2 regions of the Streptomyces sp. NPDC046859 genome follow, and region 2 is predicted to be linked to the other one. Evidence: riboswitches for the same ligand, from Rfam matches in the RefSeq annotation. Region 2 holds a riboswitch; the other holds the start of a gene.
The links. A riboswitch is a leader RNA that binds a small molecule or an ion and turns the genes downstream of it on or off. The one in region 2 is predicted to bind S-adenosylmethionine.
Positions count from the first base shown of each region.

Region 1: it holds a riboswitch for S-adenosylmethionine, as region 2 does, so the genes downstream of both, thrC (threonine synthase) here and ABZ899_RS08330 (aminotransferase class V-fold PLP-dependent enzyme) in region 2, are expected to answer to the same signal.

Region 1 is NZ_JBEYXR010000018.1:131,514-140,293, forward strand. It holds gene ABZ899_RS25505 (trehalose-6-phosphate synthase) at 66-1,478, opposite strand; gene ABZ899_RS25510 (glucosyl-3-phosphoglycerate synthase) at 1,573-2,517, opposite strand; SAM riboswitch class I at 2,678-2,847, shown strand; gene thrC (threonine synthase) at 2,866-4,149, shown strand; gene ABZ899_RS25520 (MoaD/ThiS family protein) at 4,146-4,421, shown strand; gene ABZ899_RS25525 (cold-shock protein) at 4,865-5,071, shown strand; gene groL (chaperonin GroEL) at 5,381-7,003, shown strand; gene ABZ899_RS25535 (NADH:flavin oxidoreductase) at 7,223-8,350, shown strand; gene ABZ899_RS25540 (hypothetical protein) at 8,385-8,780, opposite strand, start outside.
Region 2 is NZ_JBEYXR010000005.1:6,617-15,396, reverse strand. It holds gene ABZ899_RS08360 (NlpC/P60 family protein) at 1-833, opposite strand, end outside; gene ABZ899_RS08355 (NlpC/P60 family protein) at 1,063-2,097, opposite strand; gene ABZ899_RS08350 (NYN domain-containing protein) at 2,308-3,651, opposite strand; gene ABZ899_RS08345 (hypothetical protein) at 3,686-3,925, opposite strand; gene ABZ899_RS08340 (rhomboid family intramembrane serine protease) at 4,091-4,840, shown strand; gene ABZ899_RS08335 (Lrp/AsnC ligand binding domain-containing protein) at 4,837-5,118, shown strand; gene ABZ899_RS08330 (aminotransferase class V-fold PLP-dependent enzyme) at 5,174-6,541, opposite strand; SAM riboswitch class IV at 6,668-6,784, opposite strand; gene trpD (anthranilate phosphoribosyltransferase) at 6,857-7,921, opposite strand; gene ABZ899_RS08320 (cytochrome bc complex cytochrome b subunit) at 8,060-8,780, opposite strand, start outside.

The sequences.
Region 1 (8,780 bases), on a different contig from region 2:
TGCGGGCCGCCCGCAGTCCGGCGCCGGAGGCCCCGCGCGGCCCCGGCCCGCCCGGGGCCCAGGTGTCAGGCCTGGTCGCCCCCCAGGGCGTTCAGCTGGTCCAGGAACCACTGGGACGGGGGCAGGGCCGTCGCGGCCGCGGCCAGGCGCTTGGAGCGTTCCGCTCGTTCCGCCGGGGGGACGGACAGCGCCTCGTGCAGGGCGCGGGCCGTGCCGACCACGTCGTACGGGTTGACCGGGACGGCGTCCTCACCGAGTTCCTCGAAGGCGCCGGCCTCGCGGGACAGGACCAGGACGCAGCCCTCGTCGGAGACGAGCGGCACCTCCTTCGCGACCAGGTTCATGCCGTCCCGGATCGGGTTGACCAGCGCCACGTCCGCCAGCCGGTAGGCGGCCAGGGAGCGCGCGAAGTCGTCCTTGACGTGCAGCACGACCGGCGTCCAGCCGGGTGTCCCGTACCGCTCGTTGATCTCCCGGGCGACCCGCTGCACCTCGGCCGTGTAGTCGCGGTAGACGGCGAGGTCCTGCCGCGAGGGGTAGGCGAAGGCCACGTGCACCACCCGTTCGCGCCACTCGGGGTGGTCGTCGAGCAGCTGCCGGTACGCCAGCAGGCCGCGCACGATGTTCTTCGACAGCTCGGTGCGGTCGACCCGCACGACGGTCCGGCGGACCGAGCCGTCCGGAGCGGTGCCGATCTCGTCCCGCAGGGCCGCCATCCGTTCGGCCACGTCGGCCTCGTGCGACCGCGCCCGCAGGAAGTCCGCGTCCGCGCCCAGGCCGTGCACCCCGGTCCGGGTGCCGCCGAGCCCGTCGGCGAACCGCTCGCAGCACGCCTCGAAGGCGTCCGCCCAGCGCCGGGTGAGGAAGCCGAGGCGGTCCGCGCCGAGCATCCCGCCCAGCACCTGCCGGGCGATGTCGTCGGGCAGCATCGCGAAGTACTCCGGCGGCGCCCAAGGCGTGTGCGAGAAGTGCCCGATCCGCAGGTCAGGACGCAGCTCGCGCAGCATCCCGGGCACCAGCGTCAGGTGGTAGTCCTGCACCAGCACGGCCGCCCCGGGGGCCGCCCGCTCGGCCAGGGCCTCCGCGAAGGCGCGGTTGTAGGTCTCGTACGAGGCCCACTGCCGCCGGAACTCCGCGTCGAAGACCGGCTCCAGCGGCGTCTGGTAGAGCATGTGGTGGACGAACCACAGGACCGAGTTCGCGATGCCGTTGTAGGCGTCCGCGTGCACGTCGGCCGGGATGTCCAGCATCAGCACGCCGCCCTCGCCGACGCCCCGGCGCACCGCCTCCCGGTCGCCGTCGGAGAGCGCCGAGCACACCCACAGGGCGCCCGCGTCCGGGCCGATCGCCGACAGCCCGGAGACGACTCCGCCACCTCCCCTCTTGCTGTGCAGCGAACCGTCGTCGCGCACCTCGTACGAGACCGGGCCGCGGTTCGAGGCGACCAGTACCTTGGCAGCAGTCTGCGGGGAAGCCATACGCCTCAACCTAGCCCGGCCCGGAAACGCTCAAACGTGCGGTTCGGCTCAGTGGGGGCTCACGTACGCGCTGTATACGGCCGGGGTGCGGCGTTCACGCGACCCTGCGCGCCGCGTACTCCGCGATCTCCACCATGGGCGGCCGCTCCTCGGTGTCCACCGAGTACGTCCGTGGCTCGAAACCGTCCGCGCCGCGCTCGAACTGGGTCAGCGCCGGGCGCACCAGATGCCCGCGCGCCAGCCGCAGCTGGGCGGTGCGGTAGATCGCGGCGGACATGCGCCCCAGCGCCTGCCCGTCCTGGTGCCGGTGCTTGCGCACACCGACGTCCACCTGCGCGAGGGCGTCCAGACCCACCAGGTGCAGGGCGTCCACCAGCATGCCCAGCTCGACGCCGTAGCCGACGGGGAAGGGCAGCTGCTCCAGCAGGGCGCGGCGGGCCGCGTACTCGCCACCGAGGGGCTGTACGAATCCGGCCAGCTGCGGCCAGTGCATGTTCAGCAGCGGGCGGGCCATCAGCTCGGTGACCCGGCCGCCCTGCCCGGACGCGCCGCCGAGCGGGCGGTCGTACATCGCCTTGACCAGGTCGACGCCGGGGTCGGTGAGCAGCGGGCCGACGATGCCGACGACGAAGTCCGAGGAGAACTCGCGCAGGTCGGCGTCGACGAAGCAGACGACGTCCCCGCCCGTCACCAGCAGCGAGCGCCACAGCACCTCGCCCTTGCCGGGCACGGCGGGGATACGGGGCAGGATGTCGTCGCGGTGGACGACCCGCGCGCCGGCCGCCGCCGCGACCTCGGCGGTGCGGTCGGTGGACCCGGAGTCGACGACGACGATCTCGTCGACCAGCGGCACCTGGTGCACGAGGTCGTGGGCGATGATCGAGACGATGTCGCCGACCGTCTCCTCCTCGTTCAGGGCGGGCAGGACGACCGAGACCGACTGCCCCGAGCGTTGCTTGGCGGCCAGCACGTGGTGCAGCGGACGGTCGGCCAGGGACCAGGAGCGGCTGATCAGCCAGCGCTCGACTTCTTCCAGCACGGTCGGCGGCTCCTCACTGTCGAACGACGTCGGTGATCCATCTCGCGGTTCGGACGGCTCCCTCAACTGTCCTGGCCTTCGGTTACAGTCTTGAACAACGCGAGTGACCATCGCATGTCAGGGGTCGCTCGCCGTTCACAACCGCATGACAACCGCATACCGCTCATCCAGAGGGGCAGAGGGACACGGCCCGATGAAGCCCCGGCAACCCTCCAGTCGGTTCTCGTAGATCAGCGTCGATCGTCACCGTTGATCGTCTCCGCGAGGCTCCCGGCTAGGGAAGGTGCCAAATCCGTCTCACGGCGAGATGCGTCGTGAGGAAGATGAGGAGAAAGGGCCTCGCCTCACATGGCTGTGCAGACTGTTGCAAGCAGCACCGACTCCACCGTAGACCTCGGCCCCGCCGCCGCGCTGTCCTGTCGCGAGTGCGGCCACCGGGTACCGCTCGGCCCGGTCTTCGCCTGCGAGGAGTGTTTCGGCCCGCTGGAGATCGCCTACGACTTCTCGGGATACGACACCGAGAAGCTCCGTCAGCGCATCGAGGCGGGCCCCGCGAACATCTGGCGCTACGCGCCCCTGCTGCCCGTCCCGGCCGACGTGGCGGACAAGCCGAACATCAACCCCGGCTGGACCAAGCTCGTCAAGGCCGACAACCTCGCCCGGGAACTGGGCGTCACCGGCGGTCTGTACGTCAAGGACGACTCCGGCAACCCGACGCACAGCTTCAAGGACCGCGTGGTCGCGCAGGCCCTGGAGGCCGCGCGTGCCTTCGGCTTCACCACCCTGTCCTGCTCGTCGACGGGCAACCTCGCCGGCGCGGTGGGCGCCGCCGCGGCCCGCGCCGGCTTCCGCTCGTGCGTGTTCATCCCGCACGACCTGGAGCAGGGCAAGGTCGTCATGGCCGCGATCTACGGCGGCGAACTCGTCGGCATCGAGGGCAACTACGACGACGTGAACCGTTTCTGCTCCGAGCTGATCGGCGACCCCGCCGGCGAGGGCTGGGGCTTCGTGAACGTCAACCTGCGGCCGTACTACGCCGAGGGCTCCAAGACGCTCGCGTACGAGATCTGCGAGCAGCTCGGCTGGCGGCTGCCGGACCAGCTGGTCGTGCCGATCGCCTCCGGCTCCCAGCTCACCAAGATCGACAAGGGCCTCCAGGAGCTGATCAAGCTCGGTCTGGTCGAGGACCGGCCGTACAAGATCTTCGGTGCCCAGGCCGAGGGCTGCTCGCCGGTGTCCACCGCCTTCAAGGCGGGTCACGACGTGGTCCGCCCGCAGAAGCCGGACACCATCGCCAAGTCGCTCGCGATCGGCAACCCGGCCGACGGCCCCTACGTCCTGGACATCGCCCGCCGCACGGGCGGTGCCGTGGAGGACGTGACGGACGCGGAGATCGTCGAGGCGATCAGGCTGCTCGCGCGGACCGAGGGCGTCTTCGCCGAGACCGCGGGCGGGGTGACGGTGGGCGTCACGAAGAAGCTCATCGAGAGCGGGGTGCTCGACCCCGCCAAGACCACGGTCGTCCTGAACACCGGCGACGGCCTCAAGACGCTGGACGCGGTGGCGGGTACGGGCCTCACCGCGACGATTCGTCCCAACCTTGACTCCTTCCGAGAGGCTGGCCTCGCATGAGCGTGACCGTTCGTATCCCGACCATCCTGCGCACCTACACGGGCGGGCAGGCCGAGGTCGCCGCCGAGGGCGCCACCCTGGCCGAGGTCATCTCCGACCTCGAGAAGAACCACACGGGGATCGCGGCCCGGGTGCTGGACGACCAGGGCAAGCTGCGGCGCTTCGTCAACGTGTACGTGAACGACGACGACGTGCGTTTCGAGCAGGGTCTGGAGACCGCCACCCCGGACGGCGCAGGGGTCTCCATCATTCCGGCCGTCGCCGGCGGCTGACCGGATGACCGAACATTACCTCCGGTAACGCTGGTTACCGAGTGTTCAGCGAATTGCCTCCTCCGTGAGAGAAGCGGAGGAGGCAATTCTGTGTGGTTGAGCGGGGTACAGTTGGGGAACGCGTCGCTGGCCCACAGGCCGGCCGTCTTTGATTTCTGCCGCCGGCCCGACAAGAAGTAGCCAAAGTCCGCGGGCCCTATGCGGCTTTTGTTCCGTTTGCCCGGCCCGACTTGACCTGAAGTCAGCGGAATTGTCGCCACATTCCCGACCGGTCGTGCCTGGATTTCTCGTCCGATTGACCTGTTGCAGACGGCAGTTGGGCAGATACATTCAGCCGCGGTCGACGCGTTCCGGCGCACGCCCCCGACCGATTGGGGGGCGAGGTCTGACCCGGATCCGCGAAGTGTGGATCTGTGCAAGGGCCAGTAATAGGGGAGTTAGGCATGGCTCAGGGCACCGTCAAGTGGTTCAACGCGGAGAAGGGGTACGGCTTCATCGCGGTCGACGGTGGTGCGGATGTTTTCGTCCACTACAGCGCGATCCAGATGGACGGGTACCGCACCCTGGAAGAGGGCCAGCGGGTCGATTTCGAGATCTCGCAGGGTCAGAAGGGGCCGCAGGCGGACATGGTCCGGCTGGCGACCAGCTGAAGCACGCGTCGACGAACAGCAGCGACGTTCTTCTTCGAAGGGCCCGCGCCTCCTGGGGGGCGCGGGCCCTTCGCCGTGCCCGCGCGCCCCTGTGCGCGGGCAGCCGCCCGCCCGGGCGCCTTGCACTCTCGTACCCCGAGTGCTAATCATTGGCGTTAGCACTCTGAAGGTGAGAGTGACAAAGGAGGACCGGGTCGGTGAGGCCCGCAGGCCAGGTGGGGCAAGGAACCACGCGGCCGGCGAGCCGTCCGTCGCGGGCGCGGGCGCGGTCCGAAGGAATCACCCCCAGTCCTGGAGGGACCACTTCACATGGCCAAGATCATCGCGTTCGACGAGGAGGCGCGGCGCGGCCTCGAGCGCGGCATGAACCAGCTCGCGGACGCCGTCAAGGTGACGCTCGGCCCCAAGGGCCGCAACGTCGTCCTCGAGAAGAAGTGGGGCGCCCCCACGATCACCAACGATGGTGTCTCCATCGCCAAGGAGATCGAGCTCGAGGACCCGTACGAGAAGATCGGCGCCGAGCTGGTCAAGGAAGTCGCCAAGAAGACGGACGACGTCGCCGGTGACGGTACGACCACCGCGACCGTCCTCGCCCAGGCCCTGGTCAAGGAGGGCCTGCGCAACGTGGCCGCCGGCGCCAACCCGATGGCCCTCAAGCGCGGCATCGAGCGTGCCGTCGAGGCCGTCAGCGCCGCCCTGCTGGAGCAGGCGAAGGACGTCGAGACCAAGGAGCAGATCGCCTCCACGGCCTCCATCTCCGCCGCCGACACCCAGATCGGCGAGCTCATCGCCGAGGCCATGGACAAGGTCGGCAAGGAAGGCGTCATCACCGTCGAGGAGTCCCAGACCTTCGGTCTGGAGCTGGAGCTCACCGAGGGTATGCGCTTCGACAAGGGCTACATCTCGGCGTACTTCGCCACCGACATGGAGCGTATGGAGGCCGTCCTCGACGACCCGTACATCCTGATCGCGAACTCCAAGATCTCCTCGGTCAAGGACCTGCTCCCGCTCCTGGAGAAGGTCATGCAGTCGGGCAAGCCGCTGCTGATCATCGCCGAGGACGTCGAGGGCGAGGCCCTGTCGACCCTGGTCGTCAACAAGATCCGCGGCACCTTCAAGTCCGTCGCGGTCAAGGCCCCGGGCTTCGGCGACCGCCGCAAGGCCATGCTCGGCGACATCGCCATCCTCACGGGCGGCGAGGTCATCTCCGAGGAGGTCGGCCTCAAGCTGGAGAACGCCACGCTCGACCTCCTGGGCAGGGCTCGCAAGGTCGTCGTGACCAAGGACGAGACCACCATCGTCGACGGTGCCGGCTCCTCCGAGCAGGTCCAGGGCCGGGTCAACCAGATCCGCGCCGAGATCGAGAACAGCGACTCGGACTACGACCGCGAGAAGCTGCAGGAGCGCCTGGCGAAGCTCGCCGGCGGTGTCGCGGTCATCAAGGCCGGTGCCGCCACCGAGGTGGAGCTCAAGGAGCGCAAGCACCGCATCGAGGACGCCGTGCGCAACGCCAAGGCGGCCGTCGAGGAGGGCATCGTCGCCGGTGGTGGCGTGGCCCTGCTGCAGGCCTCCCAGGTCTTCGAGAAGCTGGAGCTGCAGGGCGACGAGGCCACCGGTGCCGCCGCTGTGAAGCTGGCGCTGGAGGCCCCGCTGAAGCAGATCGCCATCAACGCCGGCCTCGAGGGCGGCGTCGTGGTGGAGAAGGTCCGCAACCTCACCCCGGGTCACGGCCTGAACGCCGCGACCGGTGAGTACGTCGACCTGGTCGCCGAGGGCATCATCGACCCGGCCAAGGTGACGCGCTCCGCGCTGCAGAACGCCGCGTCGATCGCCGCGCTGTTCCTCACCACCGAGGCCGTCATCGCCGACAAGCCGGAGAAGGCCTCGGCCCCGGCCGGCGGCGGCATGCCGGGCGGTGACATGGACTTCTGATCGTCCTCGGGGCTCCGGCTCCGGTCGATCCACGTCCTACGCGGAGGGCGGCACTTCCTGTTCGCAGGAGGTGTCGCCCTCCGGCGTGTCCGGGGTCACAGCGGGTGGGAGGGCGAGCGGGATGCGCCGGGCGCCGGGAAGTGCTTAATGTGGTGCAACAATGCACGTGCACATACTGCCCGGTCAGTCGACCGGAACCCCTTCCGAGGAGCACCCCATATGACCCTCGCCCAGCCCACCGCCTCCCGAGCGGCCGAGATCCTGTCCCGGCCGGCCGTGATCAACGGCCTCACCGTCCCGAACCGCATCGTGATGGCGCCGATGACCCGGATGTTCTCGCCCGGCGGTGTCCCCGGTGAGGACGTCCTGTCGTACTACGCGCGCCGGGCCGCGGCAGGCGTCGGCATGATCGTCACCGAGGGTACCTATGTGGGGCATCCGTCGGCCGGGCAGAGCGACCGGGTGCCCCGGTTCCACGGCGAGGAGCAGCTCGCCGGGTGGGCGAAGGTCGCCGAGGCGGTGCACGCGGCGGGCGGGACGATCGTGCCGCAGCTGTGGCACATCGGCATGGTCCGCGAGCAGGGCCAGCCGCCCTTCGCTGACGCCCCCGCCGTCGGGCCCTCGGGGCTGCGCATCGGCGCCGACGAGCCCACCGGCCGGGCGATGACCCGGCAGGACCTGGACGACGTGATCGGCGCCTTCGCCGACGCCGCCGCGGCCGCCGAGCGCATCGGCTTCGACGGCGTGGAGATCCACGGCGCCCACGGCTACCTCGTCGACCAGTTCCTGTGGGCGGGCACCAACCGCCGCACCGACGCCTACGGCGGCGACCCGGTCGCCCGCACCCTCTTCGCGGCGGAGATCGTGGCCGCCGTGCGCGAGCGGGTGTCCGCCTCCTTCCCCGTCGTCTTCCGCTACTCGCAGTGGAAGCAGGAGGCGTACGACGCCCGCCTCGCCGAGACCCCGCAGGAGCTGGAGGCCATCCTCGCCCCGCTCGCCGCGGCCGGTGTCGACGCCTTCCACGCCTCCACCCGCCGCTACTGGATCCCGGAGTTCGACGGCTCCGACCTGAACCTCGCGGGCTGGACGAAGAAGCTGACCGGCAGGCCCACCATCACGGTCGGCTCGGTCGGCCTCGACGGCGACTTCATCAAGGCGTTCGCCGGCGAGGGCTCCGTCCTCAAGGGCTTCGACGACCTGCTGGACGCGCTGGAGCGCGAGGAGTACGACATGGTGGCCGTCGGCCGCGCCCTCCTGCAGGACCCGCACTGGGCGGCGAAGGTCCTCGAAGGCCGCTTCGACGAGCTGAAGCCGTACGACGCCGCGTCGCTGAAGACCCTGAGCTGACCCCGGCCCCCAGGGCCCCCCGGCCGAGCAGCGCCTACAGATTGCCCAGCGGCTCGATGTCGACCTTCACCGGGGTGCCCCAGCTCCGCAGCACCTCGTAGTCGGTGAACTCGTGCACGAGCCGGTAGGCCATCGCCGGGCGCGGTCCGCGCCGCTGGGCGGCGAGATACAGCTCGGCCTCCCGGCGGTCGCGGCGCGGGGTGCCGCACAACTGCCACTCCTGACCGTTCCACAGCTCCGGCAGCCAGCGCTGCTGGGGCTGTGGGCGGTCGCCCCGCACCCCGTACCGGGAGGGCGCCGTGCGCTCGGGGGAGCGGGGCAGGTCGGGGCCGTTGAACTCCGAACGCCGCGCGGCCCGGCGCCGGGTCTCGCAGAGCAGGCACAGGTCGTGCGCGTTCTCGTCGACCGGTCCGTTCGGATGCTCCGGGCA
Region 2 (8,780 bases):
GCGTACCGCTGGCCCTGCGAGGTGCGCGGCAGACCGACGCCGGCCTGGGCGTAGGACCACTGGATCAGGCCCGAGCAGTCGAAGCCGGACGGCCCGTTGGCGCCCCACACGTAGGGGCGGCCGAGGGCGGACTGGGCGGCGGCGACGGCGGCGGCCGCCCGGCCGGAGGCGGGCAGGGCGTCGCCGAAGCCGGGCAGTTCGGTTCGGCCGGAGCGGGAGGCCCGGTCGTAGGCGGCGCGGTCGGCGGCCGTCAGGGAGTTGAGGAGCCGGCGCGCCTGGGTGAGCTTCCGCTCGACGGTGCGCTTGTGCGTGGCGACGGCCTGGCGGCTCTTGTCGAGCTCGGCGAGTTTCCCGGCCGCCTCGGAGCGCTCCTGGGCGAGTTCGCGCATGGCGTCCTGGAGCTCCTTGAGCTCGCCCGCGTGGTGGGCGCTGATCCGGGCGAGGGTGGCGGCCCGGTCGAGGTAGTCGCCCGGGTCGTCGGCGAGCAGCAGGGCGAGGGACGGGTCGATGCCGCCCGAGCGGTACTGGGCGCCGGCCAGCGAACCGAGCGCGTCCCGCTTGGAGTTGATGTCCTGCTGCTGGCGGGCGATGCGGTCCTGGGCGCTCCTGACCTCGGTGCGCAGCTTCTCGGCGCGTTCCTCGGCCCGGTTGTACGCCTCGGTGGCCTTCTCGGCCTTCGTGTAGAGGCGGTCCACCTCGGCCCGGGTGTCGTCGTGCGGCGCGGCGACCGCCGGTACGGCGCCGAGGGCGGCGGCCGCTGCGGACAGGACGCACAGCGCTGCGCCGGCGCCCCGGTCGAACCCGGGTGATTCAAGGCGACGATGGGACCCCACGGGAAGCCGCGCTCCTTCCGCTGGCGGACAACGACTGCTCCCCCGGCGTCGGGGGAAACGCGGCAGACAGTAGCTCCGTGAGAGGGGCGGCCACCAACGGCCGTCGCGGGCACACACCGTGACGCCCCGCCTCTGACGCAGGTCATCGGCGGGGCGCGGGGTCAGGCGGTGGTGCCGTAATTCGCCCGATCGGGCGGCACTCCATGTTGATCTTGCGGGGTGCTCCGGGTCAGATCCGGACGCCGAACTGGAACGGCATGTTGTTGATCGACTCGTAGCGCACGACCGTGCCGGAGCGCGGGGCGTGCAGGATCTGGCCGTTGCCCGCGTAGAAGCCGACGTGGTGCTGGTCGCCGTAGAAGATGACCAGGTCGCCGACCTTGAGCTGGGACTGGCTGTAGATCTTGGTGCCGTAGTTGGCCTGCGCCTGCGAGGTGCGCGGGATGCCGACGCCGGCCTGGGCGAAGGCCCAGGAGGTCAGGCCCGAGCAGTCGAAGGAGGACGGGCCGGAGGCGCCGTAGACGTAGGGCGAGCCGATCTTGCTCTGGGCGGCCTGGAAGGCGGCCATGGCGCGGCCCGTGCCGGGGGCGGTGTTGCCGAGGTCCACGCGGTCGGAGGCGGAGCGGCTGGCGCGGGCGTCCTCGGCGGCGAGGGCGGCCTTCTCGGCGGCGGTGAGGCTGTTGAGCAGCTTCTGCGCCTCGCCCAGCTTGGCCTGGACTTCCTTCTTCTTCTTGCCCAGCTCGGTGCGGGTGGAGGAGAGGTCCTTGAGCTTGTCCGCGGCCTCGGCGCGCTGCTGCGCCAGCTCGCGCTGCTTCTCCTGGATCTTCTTCAGCGACTCGACCTGCTGAGCGCTCAGCTGGTCCATCGTGGACGCCTTGTCCAGGTAGTCGTCCGGGTCGGCCGACAGGAACAGCTGGACGGAGGAGTCGATGCTGCCGGTGCGGTACTGCGCGGCGGCGGCGAGACCCATGGCGTCGCGGAGCTCGTTCAGGTCCTCCTGGCCCCGGGCGACGTTGTCCTGGATCGTGGAGATCTCCTTCTGGAGCTTCTCCTGCTTCTCCTTGGCCCCGTTGTACTTCTCGGTGGCCTGCTCGGCCTGCTCGTAGAGGGCGTCGACCTTCGCCTTGACCTCGTCCTTGCTGGGCTTCTCGCTGGGTGCCGCGTTGGCCGCCTGGGAACTGATGGCCACGGCGGCGGCTGCCGCGGTGGTGAGCACGGTCACACGTGCACGGCTGGGCTGCTTGGGTCGACGGTGGGACGCCACGGAGGTGAACTCCTTCTTCTGAGTGATCACCCGCTCGGAGGTTCGAGCCCAGACCCTAGTGACCCTCTTGTGATCAGATCAAATCCTCACCGGAAAAATCTCACCCCAGCCGTCATTCTTTACACACAACTCACAGGTCGTCACGCGAGATTGACGCTGGGTGGCGCGATCGCCCCGCCAATTCGGGCATAGTGCCTGTACGTTGGCGCTTCAGGACAGGCGCTTGAGAAGTACCGCAGATGCCACGGGGCGCGCGCCGGCGCGTGCGACCCCGTCCGCCACCTCGCGGTCCGTCGAGGCGACGATGACCGGCCGGCCGGGCGGCTCGGCGCGGACGAGCTGACGGATCAGCTCGTCGGCCGTCACCCCCGGCTTGGAGAACAGCACCCGCACGCCGCGCGGCGGTGCCAGCAGCACCGGCGCGGCCAGTTCGGCCCCGTCGAAGACACAGGTCACCTCGGCGCCGGTCTGCGCGGCGAGCTGCGAGAGCTGGCCGAGGAGCCGCAGGCGCTGCTTCTCCAGCGGCATCTGCGGATAGCCGGTCTTGGTGACGTTGTAGCCGTCGACCACCAAGTGCGCCTGCGGCAGGGCGAGTAGCTGGTCGAGGATGGCCGGGTCGTGCTCGGACAGCGCCCGCGCGGCGATGTCCTTCGGGGACATCCGGCCCGGCTCGACGGCGTCCACGGTCTCGGCGGGCCGCACCGACACCGGCGGCAGCGCCAGCTCGCGCCGAAGTCCCTGGGTGGCGTCCAGCAGGGTGTCCAGGAGCAGCCGTACGCGCATGTCCTCCACGCTGCGCCCCTCGCGGGCGGCGCGGCGGGTGGCCTCCAGGGCCGCCTCGGACTCCGCGAGCCGCGCCTTGAGCCGCCGGGTCTCGCTCTCGGCCGCCGACACCTGGGTGTTCCCCTCGGCCCGTACGGCCTCGGTCTCGACCTGGGCCTTGCGCAGGGCCGCCTCGCCGCGCTTGACGTCGCTGAGGGCCGAGCGCAGCTTGCGGTGCAGGGACTCGGCCTCCTTCTTCGCCGCGTCCAGCTCCGCGCGCAGCCGCTCGGTCTCGTGCCGGGTGTGCTCGCGGGCCTGCGCCAGCTCCTCGCGCAGCCGCTCCAGCTCGGCACGGCTCTCCTCGCCGGCCCGCTCGGCGTCGGCCCGCTGGGCCTCCTCACCGGCCGCGGTGACCAGCTTGACCCAGCCCGCGGGCCGCAGCACATAGGCCGCGGCCGCCACGTCGAGCGGGTCCGCGGCCGCGGGCGCCGAGCCGGCGTCGAGGGCGCCGGTGAGCTCCGGCTGGGCCTCTCTGAGCTTCTCCCCGATCCGCTGGCGGAACAGCGGATCGGTCTCCAGCGCGGCCGCCATCGCGTTCCCCGCGAACTTGGCCCGGCGGTTCGGCGCGAATCTGGCGTACTGCCGCAGCTGCGCGGGCAGTTCGCCCACGGTCAGTCCGCCGAACCCGTCGGACACGATCTGCACGACCCTGCGGCGCACACCGTCGGGCAGCGGACGGTCGAGCACCTCAGCGGCGCCGTCGTCCGGCCCCCCGCCTTGTGTCTCCACCATCCGTCACCCCAATACGTGTGCGGTGCCGTCCCTGTCAGGAATCGGCGCCCGGCCTGTCCACGAGCTCCACCTTGTCCACCGCGTTGCACCAGCGGCAGCGGACCGCCTCGATCGTCTCACTGAGCACCTCGCGCTCCTCGACCTTGGGCTCGCCGGCCAGATCGAGGTGGACGTACTCGACGACCTTGGACGAACGCGTCACGTCGAAGCGGGTGAGGTTGCCGCAGAGAGTGCAGCGCCACCGCGTCGTCTCGGTGGGCAGGGGAACCGTCATCGTGACCGCGCTCTTTCCTTCTAGGCCTTCTATTGTCCGCCACGCCCCGGGCTGGCGGGGCGTGTGGCTCGTAACCCTACGGCCTGGCGGGTACTCGCCGCCCGCCCGTCCGCGGCGGCGAGGCGGTCTGCGGGAGTGCGTCCCGTTACGTCATGCTCTGTATTCATGATCCGCACCTGGCGCCCGGCGCGCTCCCCGGCCCGGTCCGGCACCGCGGCCCGCAGGCCGTCGGCGCCGGTGACGCACACACTGATCGTCCTGTGCGCCGCGCTGTTCCTGGCCGGGCCGGCGGCCGGCCTCAATCCGGCGTTCGGCGCCGGCGAGGAGCTGCTCGCCGCGCAGCGGGCCTACTTCCACCGCTGGGGCGTGGTGCCTGCGGACCTCTTCGCGGGCACGCCCCGGGCGGCGCTCACCCCGGTCACGGCCCTCTTCGTGCACGGCAGCTGGGTGCACCTGCTCGGCAACATGCTCTTCCTCTACGTGTTCGGCGCGATGACCGAGGAGCGGATGGGCCGGGTGCAGTTCACGCTGTTCTGCCTGGGCTGCGGTTATCTGGCCCTGCTGGGCTACGCGGCCGCGAACGACGACTCCACCCAGCCTCTGGTCGGCGCCTCCGGGGCGATCTCGGCGGTCCTCGGCGCGTTCCTCTTCCTGTTCCCCACGGCACGGGTGACAAGCCTGCTGCCGTTCCTGCTCTTCCTACCGCTGCGCTTCCCCGCCTGGATCGTGCTGCCCTTCTGGGTGGCCGTCCAGTGGGTCGCGGCCGGCCGGGCGGGACCGGGGCCGGGGGTGGCGTACCTGGCGCATCTGGTGGGCTTCGGCCTGGGCTTCGGCTACGCGTGGGCGCGCTTCGGGCGGCGCACTAGAGTGAGGAGCACCCGAGCTCCGGCCCCCGAGGGAGAGAACAAGCCGTGATCACCGCGATCGTCCTCATCAAGACCAGCGTGGACCGGATCCCCGAGATCGCCGAGCAGATCGCGTCGCTGGACAGCGTCAGCGAGGTCTTCTCGGTCACCGGCACCTACGACCTGATCGCGATGGTGCGGGTGAAGCGGCACGAGGACCTGGCGGAGGTCATCCCGGGCCGGATCAGCAAGATCCCCGGCGTCGAGGGCACGGACACCCACGTCGCCTTCCGCACCTACTCCCAGCACGACCTGGAGGCCGCGTTCGCCATCGGCCTCGACAGCTGAGACGGCGTTTCCCGGCGGCGCCGGCCGTGCCGGCGCGCCGCCGGGCGCGGGCCGCTCAGGCCGAGGTGTCGGGCACGCAACGGCCGTTCTCGGTCCGGTAGTTCCACCGGGCGCCGTCCGTCACCAGTTCCCGCACGGCCGTCACGAACCGCTCGACGTGCTCGTCCGGCGTCCCGGCGCCGAAGCTGACCCGGATCGCGTTGAGGGACTTCTCGCCCGGCGCCGCCTCCGGGGCACCGCACTCCCCCTGGGTCTGCGGGTCGCTGCCCAGCAGGGTCCGCACCAGCGGGTGGGCGCAGAACAGTCCGTCGCGGACCCCGATGCCGTACTCCGCGGACAGGGCGGCCGCGAAGTGGGAGCTGTTCCAGCCCTCCACGACGAAGGAGATCACACCGACGCGCGGGGCGTCGTCGCCGAACAGCGACAGCACGCGGACCTCGGGCACCTCGGCGAGGCCGGCCCGCACCTTCTCGATCAGGTACCGCTCCCGGGCGACCAGGCCGTCGAAGCCGGCCTCGGTGAGGGCCTTGCAGGCGGAGGCGACGGCGTAGGCGCCGATGACGTTCGGGGAGCCGGCCTCGTGGCGGGCGGCGCCGTCGTGCCACTCGACGTCGAGTCCCCCGTCCTCGCGCCGGGTCACCGTGCGGCTGGCGCCGCCGCCCGCGAGGTACGGCTCCGCCGCGTGCAGCCAGTCGGAGCGGCCCGCGAGGACGCCGGAGCCGAACGGGGCGTACAGCTTGTGCCCGGAGAAGGCGACCCAGTCGACGTCCAGGTCGCGGACGCTCACCGGGTGGTGCGGGGCGAGCTGCGCGGCGTCCAGCACGATCCGGGCGCCGTGCGCGTGCGCGGCCGCCGCCAGCTCCCGTACGGGCCACAGCTCGCCGGTGACGTTGGAGGCGCCGGTGACGCAGACCAGGGCCGGGCCGTGGGGGTCGCGGTCGGCCAGGGCGCGCTCCAGGGTCCGCACGGCCTCGCCGGGGGTGCGGGGCGCGTCGAGGAAGGTGACGCCGGCGTCGCGCCACGGCAGCAGGGAGGCGTGGTGCTCGGTCTCGAAGACGAAGACGTGGCAGCCGGCCGGGAGGGCGGCGGCGAGCAGGTTGAGCGAGTCGGTGGTGGAGCGGGTGAAGACGACCTGGTCGTCGTCGCGGCAGCCGAGGAACTCGGCGACGGTCCGGCGGGCGTTCTCGAACAGGTCGGTGGAGAGCTGCGAGAGGTACCCGGCGCCCCGGTGGACGCTGCCGTAGTACGGCGCGTAGGCGGCCACGTCGTCCCAGACCCGCTGCAGGGCGGGGGCGCTGGCGGCGTAGTCGAGGGCGGCGTAGGTGACCTCGCCACCGGTGACGAGCGGGACGGTGACATCGCCGCCCAGAACGGGCAGCGGGGCACAGATGTCCTGGACGGAGGCAGCGCTGGAGACAGACATGACGGAACTCCGTGAGAGAAAGAGTGAAGGTGAAGAAGGGTGTGCGGAGGCGGGGCTCGGCGGCCCTATCGCATTCGCTTGCTCACGGAGGACTCCTCGACGACCAGGATCCCTGGAATCGTGAGGGATCCGCGCTTGCCGCAGACCTCGCTGCCTGCGGCCTGGTCTTCACCCGGGGCACCCCGCCACGGACGGAGGGTTGCCGGACAGTCGGCCGGGGCCTCATGACTGTCACTCATGACCTGGTACGGGAAAGTACGCGAGATGATCGTCGTCCCGCAACCCGTGTCCGGATCGCGGGACGGCACTCGTTCGTCAGGCGTTGCTGGCGGCCACCCAGCGCTCCAGCGTCCGCTTGGCCGCGCCGGAGTCGATGGACTCGGCGGCCTTCGCCATGCCGAGCCGGATCTGCTCGGTGAGCGGGGCGTCCGCGGGGTCCAGCGCGACCAGCGCGGCGGCCGAGTTGAGCAGGACGGCGTCCCGGACGGGCCCGGTCTCCCCGTCCAGCAGCCGCCGGGCGACCTCCGCGTTGTAGGAGGCGTCGGCGCCGCGCAGGGCCTCCACCGGCACCAGTTCGATGCCGATGTCCCGCGGGTCGAAGCTCTCCTCGCGGACCACGCCGTCGCGTACCACCCACACGCGTGAGGTGGCCGTCGTCGTCAGCTCGTCGAGGCCGTCGTCGCCGCGGAACACCAGCGCGGACGAGCCCCGCTCGGCGAGGACACCCGCGATCAGCCCCGCCATGCGGGTGTCGAAGCAGCCGACGGCCGAGGCGCCGACGCGGGCCGGGTTGGTCAGCGGGCCGAGCAGGTTGAACGAGGTCGGGATGCCCAGGTCCCGGCGTACCCCGCCGACGAACCGCATCGAGGGGTGGAACTTGGCGGCGAAGCAGAAGGTGATCCCGGCCTCGTCGACCACCCGGGCCACCCCTTCGGGCGACAGGTCCAGGTTGATCCCCAGCTTCTCCAGCACGTCGGAGGAGCCGCTCGCCGAGGAGGAGGCGCGGTTGCCGTGCTTGACGACCTTGGCGCCGGCCCCGGCGATCACGACGGCGGACATCGTGGAGATGTTGACCGTCCTGGCCCGGTCGCCCCCGGTGCCGACGATGTCCACGGCGGGCCCCGGGATGTCCAGCGGCTGCGCGTGCGCGTACATCGCCTCGACCAGGCCGTTGATCTCCTCGACCGTCTCGCCCTTGGCGCGCAGGGCGACCATGAACCCGGCGATCTGCGCGTCGGAGGCCTCGCCGCTCATGAACCGGTCCATCGCCCAGGCGGTGTCGGCGGCGCTCAGATCCCGGCCGGCCAGCAGGGCGCTCAGGACCTCGGGCCAGGAACGGCCCGCCGCGGTGTCGCCTCCAGCGGGGGTCACAGCGCTCATAAGCCGCTCCAGGGTCAGGTGTCCCGCACTTCGGGACATCGGTCTCAACGAGGTCCACCCTATCCAGGCGCCGGACACGGAGAGGGGCCCCGTCCGAAGACCGGACGGGGCCCCTCTGCGTGTGTGGCGGTGCAGCGATCAGTGGTGGCCGTGGCCGCTCGTGATCTCCTTGTACTCGTCGACGGTCGGCTTGGGGATCTGGCCGTCCGGGCCGTAGTACGACTTGCTGAGCTTGGCGCGCAGCTTCTCGGACGCCTTCACCTTGCGCTCGACGCCGTTCTCGTCGACCGCCGGGCCGATCTCGGCCGGCTTGTACTGCTCGTGCGCGGTGAGCGTGTACATCGCGTCCTGGCTGAGCGGCTCGTGGATCTCGATGTACTCACCGTGCGGCAGGCGCTTGATGATGCCCGACTCGCGGCCGTGCAGCACCTTGTCCTTGTCCCGGCGCTGGAGGCCGAGGCAGATGCGCTTGGTGATGATGAACGCGAGGACCGGTCCGACGAAGAAGCTGATCCGGACGAACCAGGTGACCGCGTTGATCGACAGGTGGAAGTGGGTGGCCCACAGGTCGTTGCCACCGCCGACCAGCCCGATCATGTACACCGTGATCCAGGCGACGCCGAACGCGGTGCGCGTCGGGGCGTTGCGCGGGCGGTCCAGGATGTGGTGCTCGCGCTTGTCGCCGGTGACCCAGGCCTCGATGAACGGGTAGACCGCGATCGCCGCGAGGACCACGCCGAAGAGCACCAGCGGGATGAACACGCCGAGGACCAGCGTGTGACCCCACAGGTTGATCTCCCAGCCCGGCATGTAGCGGACCAGACCCTCGGCGAAGCCCATGTACCAGTCGGGCTGGGCG